4 regions of the Methylovorus glucosotrophus genome follow, and region 1 is predicted to be linked to each of the others. Evidence: predicted binding sites of a transcription regulator. Region 1 holds the regulator's gene; each other region holds the start of a gene.
What was found. The regulator sigma-54, encoded in region 1, starts transcription at its own class of promoters, with help from an activator protein. The targets are predictions, from matches to a motif close to TGGCACNNTTCCTGCT.
Positions count from the first base shown of each region.

Region 2: a site for sigma-54 is predicted at 1,507-1,522, ahead of FNL37_RS08120 (ammonium transporter). Genes of this name have one in related genera too.
Region 3: a site for sigma-54 is predicted at 1,536-1,551, ahead of FNL37_RS12435 (CmpA/NrtA family ABC transporter substrate-binding protein). Genes of this name have one in related genera too.
Region 4: a site for sigma-54 is predicted at 1,283-1,298, ahead of FNL37_RS01615 (TorF family putative porin). Genes of this name have one in related genera too.

Region 1 is NZ_VMSE01000002.1:144,202-147,314, reverse strand. Features, by position in the region: gene lptB (LPS export ABC transporter ATP-binding protein) at 1-468, shown strand, start outside; gene FNL37_RS11655 (RNA polymerase factor sigma-54) at 493-1,947, shown strand; gene hpf (ribosome hibernation-promoting factor, HPF/YfiA family) at 1,975-2,304, shown strand; gene hprK (HPr(Ser) kinase/phosphatase) at 2,388-3,113, shown strand, end outside.
Region 2 is NZ_VMSE01000001.1:1,747,390-1,750,502, forward strand. Features, by position in the region: gene FNL37_RS08115 (Spy/CpxP family protein refolding chaperone) at 1-67, opposite strand, end outside; gene FNL37_RS08120 (ammonium transporter) at 260-1,468, opposite strand; gene arsB (ACR3 family arsenite efflux transporter) at 1,686-2,708, opposite strand; gene FNL37_RS08130 (arsenate reductase ArsC) at 2,705-3,113, opposite strand, start outside.
Region 3 is NZ_VMSE01000002.1:280,827-283,939, forward strand. Features, by position in the region: gene FNL37_RS12435 (CmpA/NrtA family ABC transporter substrate-binding protein) at 1-1,262, opposite strand, end outside; gene FNL37_RS12440 (nitrate regulatory protein) at 1,679-2,950, opposite strand.
Region 4 is NZ_VMSE01000001.1:357,566-360,678, reverse strand. Features, by position in the region: gene FNL37_RS01625 (YifB family Mg chelatase-like AAA ATPase) at 1-831, opposite strand, end outside; gene FNL37_RS01620 (accessory factor UbiK family protein) at 841-1,107, opposite strand; gene FNL37_RS01615 (TorF family putative porin) at 1,350-2,174, shown strand; gene glnK (P-II family nitrogen regulator) at 2,272-2,610, shown strand; gene FNL37_RS01605 (ammonium transporter) at 2,623-3,113, shown strand, end outside.

The DNA of each region.
Region 1 (3,113 bases):
GAGCCCTCGATTTTCCGCAAGATGACGGTGGCCGAAAACATCATGGCGATTCTGGAGTTGCAGAAACTGGCGCCAGAACAGATGGAGAACCAGCTGGAATCGCTGCTGCAGGAACTGCATATCACGCATATCCGCAACAGCATGGCGGTCAGCCTGTCCGGCGGTGAACGCCGCCGCGTTGAAATCGCCCGCTGCCTGGCCACCAACCCCAGCTTCATTCTGCTGGATGAGCCATTTGCCGGCATCGACCCCATCGCCGTGCTGGACATTCAGAAGATCATCCGCTTTTTGACCGAACGCAATATCGGCGTGCTGATCACCGACCACAACGTGCGGGAAACATTAGGTATTTGCGACCGCGCCTATATCGTCAATGAAGGACGCGTCTTCGCGGCAGGCAAGCCCAGCGAAATTATTCACAACGATAGCGTAAGAGAAGTGTATCTTGGTAAGGACTTCCGCCTCTAAGCACACATTTGGCGGCCCCCACGTATGAAGCAAAGCTTACAACTCAAATTTTCGCAACACCTGGCGCTGACTCCGCAACTGCAGCAGTCCATCCGTTTGTTGCAGCTATCCACGCAGGAGCTCAATCAGGAGCTGGAAACCCTGCTGCAGGCGAATCCATTGCTGGAACGCGCTGACAAGATCGAAGAACCGCTGGAAATCCCCGACAACTTCATTGCAGCGCCAGTAGCCCCTGAGCCCAGCGTGGCCGCCACACCGGAGGAAGCTCCCCGCCAGGATGAATTTGGTGGCGATGACTATTTTGAATTCGGCAGCAGCAGCGGCAGTAACCGCTGGGAAGACAGCAGCTCCGGCAATGACGATGACAATGATTTCAGCTACCAGGAAGCGGTCAGCCTCAGCCTGCGCGATCATCTGCTAGGTCAGCTCAAGCTGTTGCCACTGTCCGAGCGCGACCAGACCTTGTCCATGCTGCTGGTCGATACCATTACCGACGACGGTTATCTGGAGCAGTCGCTGGAAGAGCTGGCCGACATGCTGCCGCCGGAACTCGAAATCGACATGCTGGAGTTGCAGACGGCGCTCAAGCATATCCAGAACCTGGACCCACCCGGCATAGGCGCGCGCAATCTGGCAGAGTGCCTGTCCTTGCAATTGCGCGCCTTGCCACCAGATACGCCTTATGTGGATCTCGCCATCAAGGTTGCCGAAACGCACTTGCCCCTGCTGGCAGCCCGCGATTACGCAAAACTGAAAAAATTGCTGGCCTGCGACGATGATGTATTGCGCGAAGTGCAACAGCTGGTGCTGCAACTCAATCCCCGCCCAGGTGGTGAATTCAGCAAAATCACGTCTGATCATTACATTCAGCACGAAATCGTGGTGAAGAAAATCAAAGGTGTCTGGCTGGCCCATCTGAACGACGAAGTCGTGCCCAAGCTGCGCATCAACCAGCTGTATGCCGGCATCCTCAAGCGCAATCGCGAAAGCTCGAGCCAATACCTGATGAGCCAGATGCAGGAAGCCAAGTGGATGATCAAGAACATCCAGCAGCGCTTCTCCACCATCCTGCGCGTTTCTCAGGCGATTGTGGATCGCCAGCGCAATTTCTTTGAGCACGGCGAGGTCGCCATGCGCCCCCTGGTGCTGCGCGAGATTGCCGATGAGCTGGGCCTGCACGAATCCACGGTGTCACGCGTCACCACGCGCAAGTACATGCTCACCCCACGCGGTGTTTACGAGCTTAAATATTTCTTTGGCAGCCATGTGGCTACCGAATCCGGGGGCGCTTGTTCCGCCACTGCCATACGCGCCCTGATCAAACAAATGGTCAGCGAAGAGAACCCGAAAAAGCCGCTGTCGGATAACCAGATCACGGATATCCTGGGTAAACAGGGCATCGTGGTTGCTCGTCGCACCATTGCCAAATACCGCGAGTCTTTGCAGATACCCGCGGCCAACCAGCGCAGATCGCTTTGATCTGCGTTTTACCTGAAGGAGTAAATCATGAACCTGCATCTCACCGGACACCATCTCGACGTTACCCCAGCCCTGCGCGAATATGTGCAGAGCAAGCTTGAGCGCGTGAGTAACCACTTCGACCATGTGATTGACGTCAAAGTCACCATGAGCGTAGAGAAGCTGGCGCAGAAAGTGGAAGCCACCATTCATGTGCCGGGTCACGATATCCATGCCGAAAGCAGCGGTGAAAATATGTACGGCGCGATTGACGCGCTGGCTGACAAGCTGGATCGCCAGGTTCTGAAGCACAAGGAAAAAGTAAGCGACCATCACAAGGCCAACGGTGCCCTCAAGCACCAGGCGGCTGCGGAATAAAGGTCTAAACCGGGGACAAGGCAAAGGCGTGTTGTCTTACGTACCGCCAGTTGCCTTGTCCCTGCCGAACATAAGGTAATCATATGGCTACCATCAGTGTTGCACAGCTTTACCGGGATATGCGCCGCAATCTCAAGCTCACCTGGGTTTCCGGGCTGAATGGCGGTGAAAACCTGCTCACCAGTGAAACGGTGACCAAGCCCTCGCTGGCACTGATCGGGCACCTGAATTTTGTACACCCCAACCGCGTGCAGGTGTTGGGCTGTGCCGAGATGGATTACTTGCGCAGCCTGCCCAAGCCAGAGCTCAAGAAAGCCATCCACAATCTGTTTTCCACCGACCTGGCCGCCGTTGTCGTCGCCAATGGTGAAAAACCACCCGCCGAGCTGAATGCCGCCTCGGATGATTTTCAAACCCCCTTGTTCACTTCACCCATGCGCAGCCCGGGGCTGATGGATGTCCTGAGCCATTATCTGGCGCAAGCCGTCGCCGAATCCGAGAGCTCCCATGGTGTTTTCATTGAAGTACAAGGCTTTGGCATTCTGATCAAGGGCAACCCGGCCATTGGTAAAAGCGAGCTCGCGCTGGAACTGATTTCGCGCGGACATCGTCTGGTGGCGGATGATATTGTCGATTTCTACCGCATTGCGCCGGACCGGCTTGAAGGGCGCTGCCCCCCTATCCTGCAGGACTTCCTTGAAGTGCGTGGCCTAGGCATCCTCAACATCCGTGCCCTGTTTGGTGACAACGCCGTCAAGCCCACCAAACCGCTCGACCTCATCATTCAGCTTGAGATGGCCGATACTCTT
Region 2 (3,113 bases), on a different contig from region 1:
TACCAAATGCCGCAAGTGAACCCAGCAGCAACAGGCCTGGCAAAATAATGTGTTTATTGATTTTCATGTCTCGCTCCTTTAACTCACTCAGTATTAAGTGTCACGCAAAGTAAGACGCCGCGTGGAGCAAAAGGTTAAAGGCGTTTGAATCAAAGTATGTTAACTGGGGTAAATAGTTGTAAAGACCATCAAACCGAATAAAAACGCCCGACTAATCGGGCGTATTAAAATTGATTCAGTTAAATTTTTTAATCCGGGTTCAATCATCTCCCAACGCACTAAGCTGCGAAGTCGCAGGGATTTTATGAATACTCAGATCAGCGCCCATGTACTCCTCCTCCTGCGTCAAACGGATGCCGACCACCGCCTTCAGCACGCCATAGACCACCAATCCGCCCGCCAACGCGATCGCAACACCTAGCGCCGTGCCGATTAACTGCGAAACGATGTTGACGCCGCCCATGCCGCCCAGGGCGTGTGATCCGAAGATCCCAGCAGCGATACCGCCCCACGCGCCACACAGGCCATGCAATGGCCATACGCCGAGGACGTCGTCGATTTTCCAGCGGTTTTGCACCAGGGTGAAGGTCCAGACGAACAACACGCCGGCAACGCCACCAGTGACCAAGGCGCCCAGGGGATGCATGACGTCGGAGCCTGCGCAGACGGCGACCAGGCCCGCGAGCGGGCCATTGTGTACAAAGCCGGGGTCGTTGCGGCCGAGGATGACGGCGGCGATGGTGCCCCCGACCAGTGCCATGAGGGAGTTCAGCGCGACCAGGCCGCTGACGGCATTCAGGGTTTGGGCGGACATGACGTTGAAGCCAAACCAGCCGACGGTGAGTATCCATGCACCCAATGCCAGGAATGGGATATTGGATGGTGGAAATGCATGCAGACGGCCATCTTTGCTGTAGCGGCCGTGGCGGGCGCCTAGCATGATGACGGCGCCGAGGGCGATCCAGCCGCCCATGGCATGTACTACCACAGATCCGGCAAAGTCATGGAAGGCAAAGCCGAACTGCTGGGTGAGCCAGGCCTGAATACCGTAATGGCCGTTCCAGGCGATGCCTTCAAAGAAGGGATACACCAGCCCGACCAACGCAAATGTCGCGGCGATTTGCGGATTGAATTTGGCACGCTCGGCAATGCCGCCAGAGATAATGGCGGGAATCGCAGCGGCAAAGGTCAGCAGGAAGAAGAACTTGACCAGCTCATAGCCATTTTTGGCGGACAGCACATCCGCGCCGTGCATGAAATCCACGCCATAGGCAATGCCATAGCCAATGAAAAAATAGGCAATGGTGGATACTGAAAAATCCACCATGATCTTGACCAGGGCATTCACCTGGTTTTTGCTGCGCACCGTGCCTACCTCCAGAAAGGCAAACCCGGCATGCATGGCAAGCACCATAATCGCCCCGAGCAATATAAAAACTACATCATTTGCTGACTGCACTGTCTCCATTACTTACTCTCCTGTGAAATTTTTGTTTGGCTCAGAAGAGCAAAATTCAAGCCAATACAGCAAGTTATTGTTTCTTCAGGATTTCAGTTTTGGGGCATTTTAGATTTTGCACGATTAAAGTGCATTTATAAGTGCATTGCACGTTTAATGTGCATTAGGAGGATTTAAGCTTAAGAATGTAGCTTCCGGCCGCGATATCGCGCCTGAAAATGGAGCATCAACGCTTTGCCTCATACCAATACTGACTGCGATTCACCACTTGCACGATAAGCAGCATGACGGGCACCTCGATCAGCACACCAACCACGGTGGCCAGCGCCGCCCCGGAATGAAACCCGAACAGGCTGATGGCGGTGGCCACAGCCAGCTCGAAAAAATTGCTGGCGCCAATGAGGGAAGAAGGTCCGGCAATCGCATGCACCTCGCCCACTTGCCGATTCATCCAGTAAGCCAGCCCAAAATTGAAGAAGACCTGCACCAGAATCGGCACCGCGAGCAGCAGGATCACCAAGGGCTGCTCCATGATGGCCTGCCCCTGAAAGGCAAACAGCAGCACCAGCATAAGCAGCAATGCCAGCATGGACCATGGCCCGGTTTTCTCCAGCACGGCATTGAGGCGGGGCGTGCCTTGCTGCAGCAGGTGTTTGCGCCAGCCCTGGGCAATGATCACGGGGATCACGATGTAAAACAGCACCGACACCATGAGGGTGGTCCATGGCACATGGATGGACGATAGCCCCAGCAACAGTGCCACGATAGGCGCAAAGGCAATCACCATGATGCTGTCATTGAGCGCCACCTGCGAGAGCGTAAATAGCGGATTGCCATTCACCAGTCGGCTCCAGACAAACACCATGGCGGTACAGGGTGCGGCGGCCAGCAGAATCAGTCCAGCGACATAACTATCAAGCTGCTCTGCCGGTAAATATGAGGCAAACACCTGATGGATGAACAGCCAGGCCAGTAACGCCATGGAAAAAGGCTTGATCGCCCAGTTGATGAAGAGCGTGACAGAGATGCCCTTCCAGTGCGATTTCACTTCGCTCAAGGAGCGAAAATCCACTTTCATGAGCATGGGAATGATCATGACCCAGATCAGCAGGCCCACCAGCAGATTGATTCCCGCCCACTCCAGGCCAGCAACGGCTTCAAACCACGCGGGCAGCCATTGCCCCAGCATGACGCCGACCACAATGCACAAGCCTACCCATAGCGAGAGATAGCGCTCGAATATGTTCACGAGGTCTGCTCCTGTTGTTTTTGCCCTATCGCTTGCATGTGCTGGCGAATGGCATCGGGGCCCAGCTGGCTCAGGGGCAACGCCACCAGTTGAGCAACACAGCTTTCTATCTGCTGAAAAATACGCTTAAACGCGGCGCGCTTTTCAGCATCCGTGCCCTGTACGGCCGCCGGGTCTTCAAATCCCCAGTGGGCGGCGATGGGCTGACCGGGCCATACCGGGCAAAGCTCGCCTGCGGCGTTGTCACATACGGTAATGATGAAGTCCATTTGCGGCGCATCCGCTTGGGCAAATTCATCCCAGCTCTTGCTGCGCAAGGCGCTGGTGTCATAGCCTATCGCCGCGACTTGCTCGATGGCATACGGATTCACCTTGCCATTGGGATGGCTGCCTGCGCTGTAAGCC
Region 3 (3,113 bases), 140 kb from region 1:
TAGGCTTTCGGGTCCTTGCCATCCCACACCACGCCGTCGATCAGCTTGCTGCTGCGCATCGGGTCGCTTGGTACGGCGATGCCCAAGGATTTGGCCGCTTCGGTGTAGATGTCGATGCGGTTGACCTTTTTGGCGATGGCCAGGTAATCCGGATCGGTTTTCAGCAAACCCCAGCGCTTGTGCTGGGTGAGGAACCACATGCCATCGGACAGGTAAGGGAAGGTCACCTTGCCGTCGTTGAAGAACTTCATGTAGTTGGGGTCTTCCCATTTCTTGCCGATGCCATTGTCGTAATGGCCAAGGAAGCGGCCTTCTATGACTTCTTCCGGCGCATTCACATAGGCCTTGCCAGCAATCAGCTTGGCCACCGCGGGGCGGTTGGCGGTAGCGTCGATGTAGCGGCAGGCATCCAGAATGGCCTTGGTAATGGCCAGCGCGGTATTGGGGTTCTTGGCGACAAATTCAGCGGTGGTGCCCAGCACCTTTTCCGGATGGTCGGTCCAGATTTCCTGGGTGGTGGCAGCGGTGAAGCCGACCTTGTCGTAAATGGCACGTGCATTCCATGGCTCGCCCACGCAGTAACCATCCATATTGCCGATACGCATGTTGGCGACCATTTGCGGTGGCGGTACCACGATGGTTTTCACATCCTGGAAGGGGTGGATCCCGTAAGTCGCCAGCCAGTAGTAGAGCCACATGGCGTGGGTGCCCGTGGGGAAGGTCTGGGCGAAGGTGTAATCGCGGTTTTCATTGTCGAGCAGGCGTTTCAGCGTTGCGCCACCGGTGACGCCCTTGTCCTTCAACTGGTTGGCCAGCGTAATGCCCTGGCCGTTGTTGTTCAGCGTCAGCAGCACGTTCATGTCTTTTTGCTGACCGCCTATGCCCATCTGCACGCCATACACCAGGCCATACAACACATGCGCCGCATGCAGTTCGCCATTAACCACCTTGTCGCGTACGCCAGCCCAGGAAGCTTCCTTGGACGGCACGATCTTGATGCCGTATTTCTTGTCGAAGCCCATCTGGGCAGCCACAACGATAGGTGCGCAGTCGGTCAGCGGGATAAAGCCGATTTTGACTTCGGTGATTTCTGGAGCATCCGAGCCTGCAGCCCATGCCTGATTGCGCAAGCCTGCCGGTAGCATGTTCATCATGACGGCAGCGCCCACTGCGCCGGCGGCGGCGTTCTTGAAAAACTGGCGACGACTGGTGTCGACGTCAGGTGTAGCGTTATCTGCTGCAGTATCTGGTGTTTTTTTCATGTCTGCTCCCTAAAAATGATGCATCAAGTATCAAAATCAAAACCGCAAAAACAAAAAAGGCGTCCAGCCTGCAAACAGTTTCCTGTCTACATGCTGGACGCCTTTGTCCATATCCGTGGAAGCGCAATCGCTTCGTTTAATGTGCTGTTTGTTAACCTTTGCCTGCATTCAGCTGGGCTAGGTTACTGCTACTTGCAGAGGTCATTTCCTGGGGGATATGCCCTGCTGCATAAACGTTAGGCCGCCGTTGGCCTGACATTTTGTCTAGACATAAGCAAACCCTGTGCCAACTTTATTTTAAAAATTAAGTGATTGAATTTTAATGATTTTATAAATAGCGAAGCTGAAATTCAGCCGAGGCAACTTTGTGATGCATCGCACTTATTGTGTGCAAGTGCACCATGATATGAAGCGGACTATTGCCCTTGTGCGGATAGCGTGATGATGTTTTCGGCAATATCAATCAGCTTGCGATTTTGCTCCATCGCCGTGTTGCGCAGCATTTTGTAGGCTTCCATTTCGGATAAGCCCAGTTTGCTCATCAGCAAGCCTTTGGCGCGTTCAATACGCTTTCTTTCCGCCAGCGATTTTTTGGTTTCCGACAGCTCATTTTCAATTTCCGCCAGTTGCTGCGATTGCTGTTGCAGCAAGGCAATAATGGATTCCATGGGGTAGGGCGTGAGCTCGTCGTGGGCTAAAAAGGTAAATGCACTTTCCAGCGGAATCGCCAGATTGAAAAACGTGTTGTCGACATTGGATGTGGGCGTTTGCCTGGCTTTCAGCTCGCCCAGATGCAGGCGCGTGTTTTCCAGATCCCGTCGCGCCTGATCGCTCAAGCTGTTCAGGGTGTCGTGCATGGCGGCCACCAATTGGCACTGGATATGCCATATCTCCGTGAGCCTTGTGCTGCAAACGTCAAACCAGGCATCGCTATCAGCGCGCTGGAGTGTCTGCTGGTCTTTGGCGGCGGTCAACTTGCTTCTGTAAGCGCGCTGTCTGTGGTGTGCTTCGGTTTCCAGCGTGGTACGCCAGGCTTCGCGCAAGGCATCCGTGCCAAACTGGTTGAACAGCTCAAAATGCCGGTCCTGTTGCGCTATCAGCTCCAGCAGCTTGTGCTGGTGTTCCAGTTGCATGTAGCCCGAACCAAACAGATGCGAGCCGAGGGCGCGCTCCTGCCCCGCAAATTCTTTGCCTTGCACCAGGTTGTAGAGCGCGACCAGATAGCTCGAGATCTTGCTGTTGACGGTATTGTCGGTAATTTCAAAAATGAGCGAAATCAGACTGCCGATCAGCCGCGTGTAGGACTGTATGCAGTCGCTGAACGGAATCTTTAGTAAGGTGACTTGGTGGCGAAAGGGCAAGAGCTGCTCAAGCCCCAGCAAAATCCACGAGACCAGGGTCAGCTGTTTGGCATCTGCCGAGGTGTTGTGATGGAGGTAGCGTTGCAAGGCCTCTTTAAACGCCGACTCCGAAATCTGGTTCTGCTCAATGATGGCGCTGCGCTCTTTGGCGAAGCGGCTGCCAGCGGAGGCCAGATAAAGACAGCTGGCACCGCGCTCTGCCTGCAGCTGGTGCACCATCCAGCCTATGCTCTCGACAAACTGAATGCTGACGGAGAGCCGTTCCAGCTCTTCGATATGGCGCGTTTTGGCCAATAAAATCGTATTGTCAGGTGAAATATTCTGCATGATGAGTCAGTGCAAGCAAGAACAGTGCTCAATGCTTTCAGGCATGGGGCAGAGAACGGCGTGCACTTCAAGACGTAGTGAAGTGGCTGATGATTCGCCGAATTGTAGCTCAGCGAGGCGGCTATACAAACCGCCCGTATTTCTGATGCGGCATCCGGCGCGC
Region 4 (3,113 bases), on a different contig from region 1:
CAGCGCCACCGCCGATGCCGTGTGGTGTGGCGCTCGGTAAGGCCGCTGCCGCCAAGCGCTTGCTCGAAACGCGCCGTTGAGCGACTGAATGGCGGCGGATTCCAATGCTTCTTCTTCGGTCATCGCGGGCAAAATACCTGGCAATCTGGCGGCCAGCATGGACTTCCCAGTGCCCGGCGGTCCTTGCATCAAGATACTGTGCCCGCCTGCCGCCGCCACTTCCAAAGCACGCTTGGCATGCGCCTGCCCTTTCACGTCGGCGAAGTCAGCATAAGCTAGCGTGGTGGATGGCACTTCCGGCTGCTGCAATGCCAACGGCGACTGACCAAGCAAATGCGCGCATACCGCAAGCAAGCTGCTGGCGGGCAGTATCTGCGCATCCGTCACCAGCGCAGCTTCCGCTGCACTGGCTTCGGGCAAAATAAAAGCCCGGCCATCGCGCCAGGCTTTATAGGTCATGGCCAAGGCCCCTTTGACGGGGCGCAGCTCCCCGGTGAGAGCGAGCTCTCCAGCCATTTCATATTGCGCCAAACCCTCTATCGGCAATTGGCCGGACGCCGCCAGAATCCCGATCGCGATCGGCAAATCATAGCGCCCACTTTCCTTGGGAAGATCGGCGGGCGCTAGGTTGACCGTAATGCGGCGAGCAGGAAATTCGAACTGCGCCGTCTGCAAGGCAGCGCGTACTCTATCTTTGCTCTCCTTCACCTCAGCTTCGGGTAAGCCGACTATCGTAAAGCTGGGCAATCCATTGGCAAGGTGCACTTCCACATCCACTGGTGGTGCATCCATGCCACACAATGCACGACTTTTAATGACCGCAAGTGACATGATTCACATCTAACTGTTGGTTTTTTGCAACAAAACTTCCAGTTCTGTCAGTTTTTGTTCCATTTTTTCCAATTTAATCTGCGCCTCATCCAGCTGTTGCCTTGCAACCCGCAACAAATCGGCCTGTACGTCAAATTCCTCTCGAGAAACCAGCTCCAACTTGGTGAACGCGCCCTGTAATAGTGCATTTAAATTCTTTTCCAGATCGCCCAATGGGGATGATTCGGAAATTTCCTTTATTTTCAATGACAAATCATTCAAAAAAGCCGTATTCATGTTTCATTTACCTCCATCCATTACGCCATATCGGCTGTTATTCAGTGCGCGCATACATATGTAAACGCACCATCGGGGTGCCGCAAATTATTGTAAACAAGGAAATACTCTCATTGTTTCACCCAGCTCATTACTTTAGCATTGTAACTCAATGTTTTTCCGTGCTTTGTCTTTTTGGCACGAGTGTTGCTTTATGTTTGTTGCTCGTTTTATGTTGTTTTTTTACTCTGAAAGGAAATTCAATGCGTAAATCGCTTTTACTGGTAGCCGTTCTTGGCACCTTCGCAGCACCTGCTGCCGTTTTGGCCGCCGACGCTGCCGCTGAAGAAGCTACTTCGCCACACACTTTCTCTTACAACATTGGCCTTTACAGCCAATACATTTTCCGTGGCTTGACCCAAACTGGTCGCGAGCCAGCTCTGCAAGGCGGCGTTGACTACTCCCACTCCAGCGGTTTCTACCTGGGCTCCTGGGGTTCTAACGTTAGCTGGGTAAAGGATGGCGGCTACAAGCAAGATTCCAGCTTGGAAGTTGACGTTTACGGTGGTTACAAGAATACCATTGGCGACACTGGCATTACTTACGACATCGGTGCCCTGCAATATTTCTATCCAGGCTCCAAGGAAAGTGGCCTGGGCGCTGCTGGCCTGACCGATCCTAACACCACTGAAATCTACGGTGCTTTGGGCTGGAATTGGATCACTGTAAAGAACTCTTATGTTGTGTCCAAGGGCGCTTTCGGTGTTGAAGATGGCCGTGGTTCCAACTATGTTGAAGCTAACGTTCTGTACCCATTCGCTGACACTGGCTACTCGCTGATCGCTCACGTTGGTTATCAGTACTTTGATGGCACTTCCACTGCCGGTGCAACTCGCATCGACAATGACAAGGTGTATACCTACACCGATTGGAAACTGGGTGCAGTTAAGACCTGGGCTAACGGTGTAAACGTAGGTGGTTACTACACTGGTACCGATGCTGGTGATGACGGCTGGAAAAACGCTGGCACCAACAACCGCAACCTGGGCCGTGATGCATTCACGTTCTTCGTTCAAAAAACCTTCTAAATTCATTTAACCCTCAAGGTTAAATTGTTTAGTTAAACTGGGATGAGGCGGCTGAGCAACCCGCCTCATCACTTTCAACACTCATCAGGAGACACGCATGAAATTCGTATCCGCGATCATCAAGCCATTCAAGCTTGACGAGGTACGTGAGGCTCTTTCCGCCATCGGCGTACAGGGGATCACCGTTACTGAAGTCAAGGGTTTTGGACGTCAAAAGGGCCACACCGAGCTGTATCGTGGTGCCGAATATGTCGTCGATTTTCTGCCAAAAGTAAAACTCGAAGTCGCCATTAAAGACGACATGCTCGATCAGGTGATTGAAGTGATTGAGAAGTCCGCCACCACCGGCAAAATCGGCGATGGCAAAATTTTCATTTTTGATCTTGAGCAGGTTTATCGCATCCGTACCGGTGAAACCGGTCCTGACGCGCTCTAATAGGGGACAGCCATGAAACGATTTTTATCTCTGATTACATTAGTTGGTATGTTGGGCCTGGGCACACTGGGCGCCAGCACCATTGGTTTTGCCGAAGATGAAGCTCCGGCAGCCACCACCACCGAGGCAGCACCTGCAGCTGCCCCAGCTGAAGCAGCGCCTGCCGCTGAGGCAGCCGCTCCTGCAGAAGCCGCACCTGCCGCTGCTGCTGAAGAACCAAAACTGGATACCGGCAGCGCTGCCTGGATGATCACTGCCACTGTGCTGGTCGTGATGATGGCGGTACCTGGCCTGGCTCTGTTCTACGGCGGCCTGGTTCGCACCAAGAACATGCTGTCCGTGGGCATGCAGGTATTCGTTGCCTTCTCCCTGATCTCCGTGTTGTGGGCCGTATATGGCTACAGTATGGCCTTCTCGGAAGGGAACGCGATTGTCGGCGGCCTGAGCAAAGCTTTCCTGGCAGGTGTGACGCCTGACAGCCTCAGCGGTGTTATCCCTGAGTA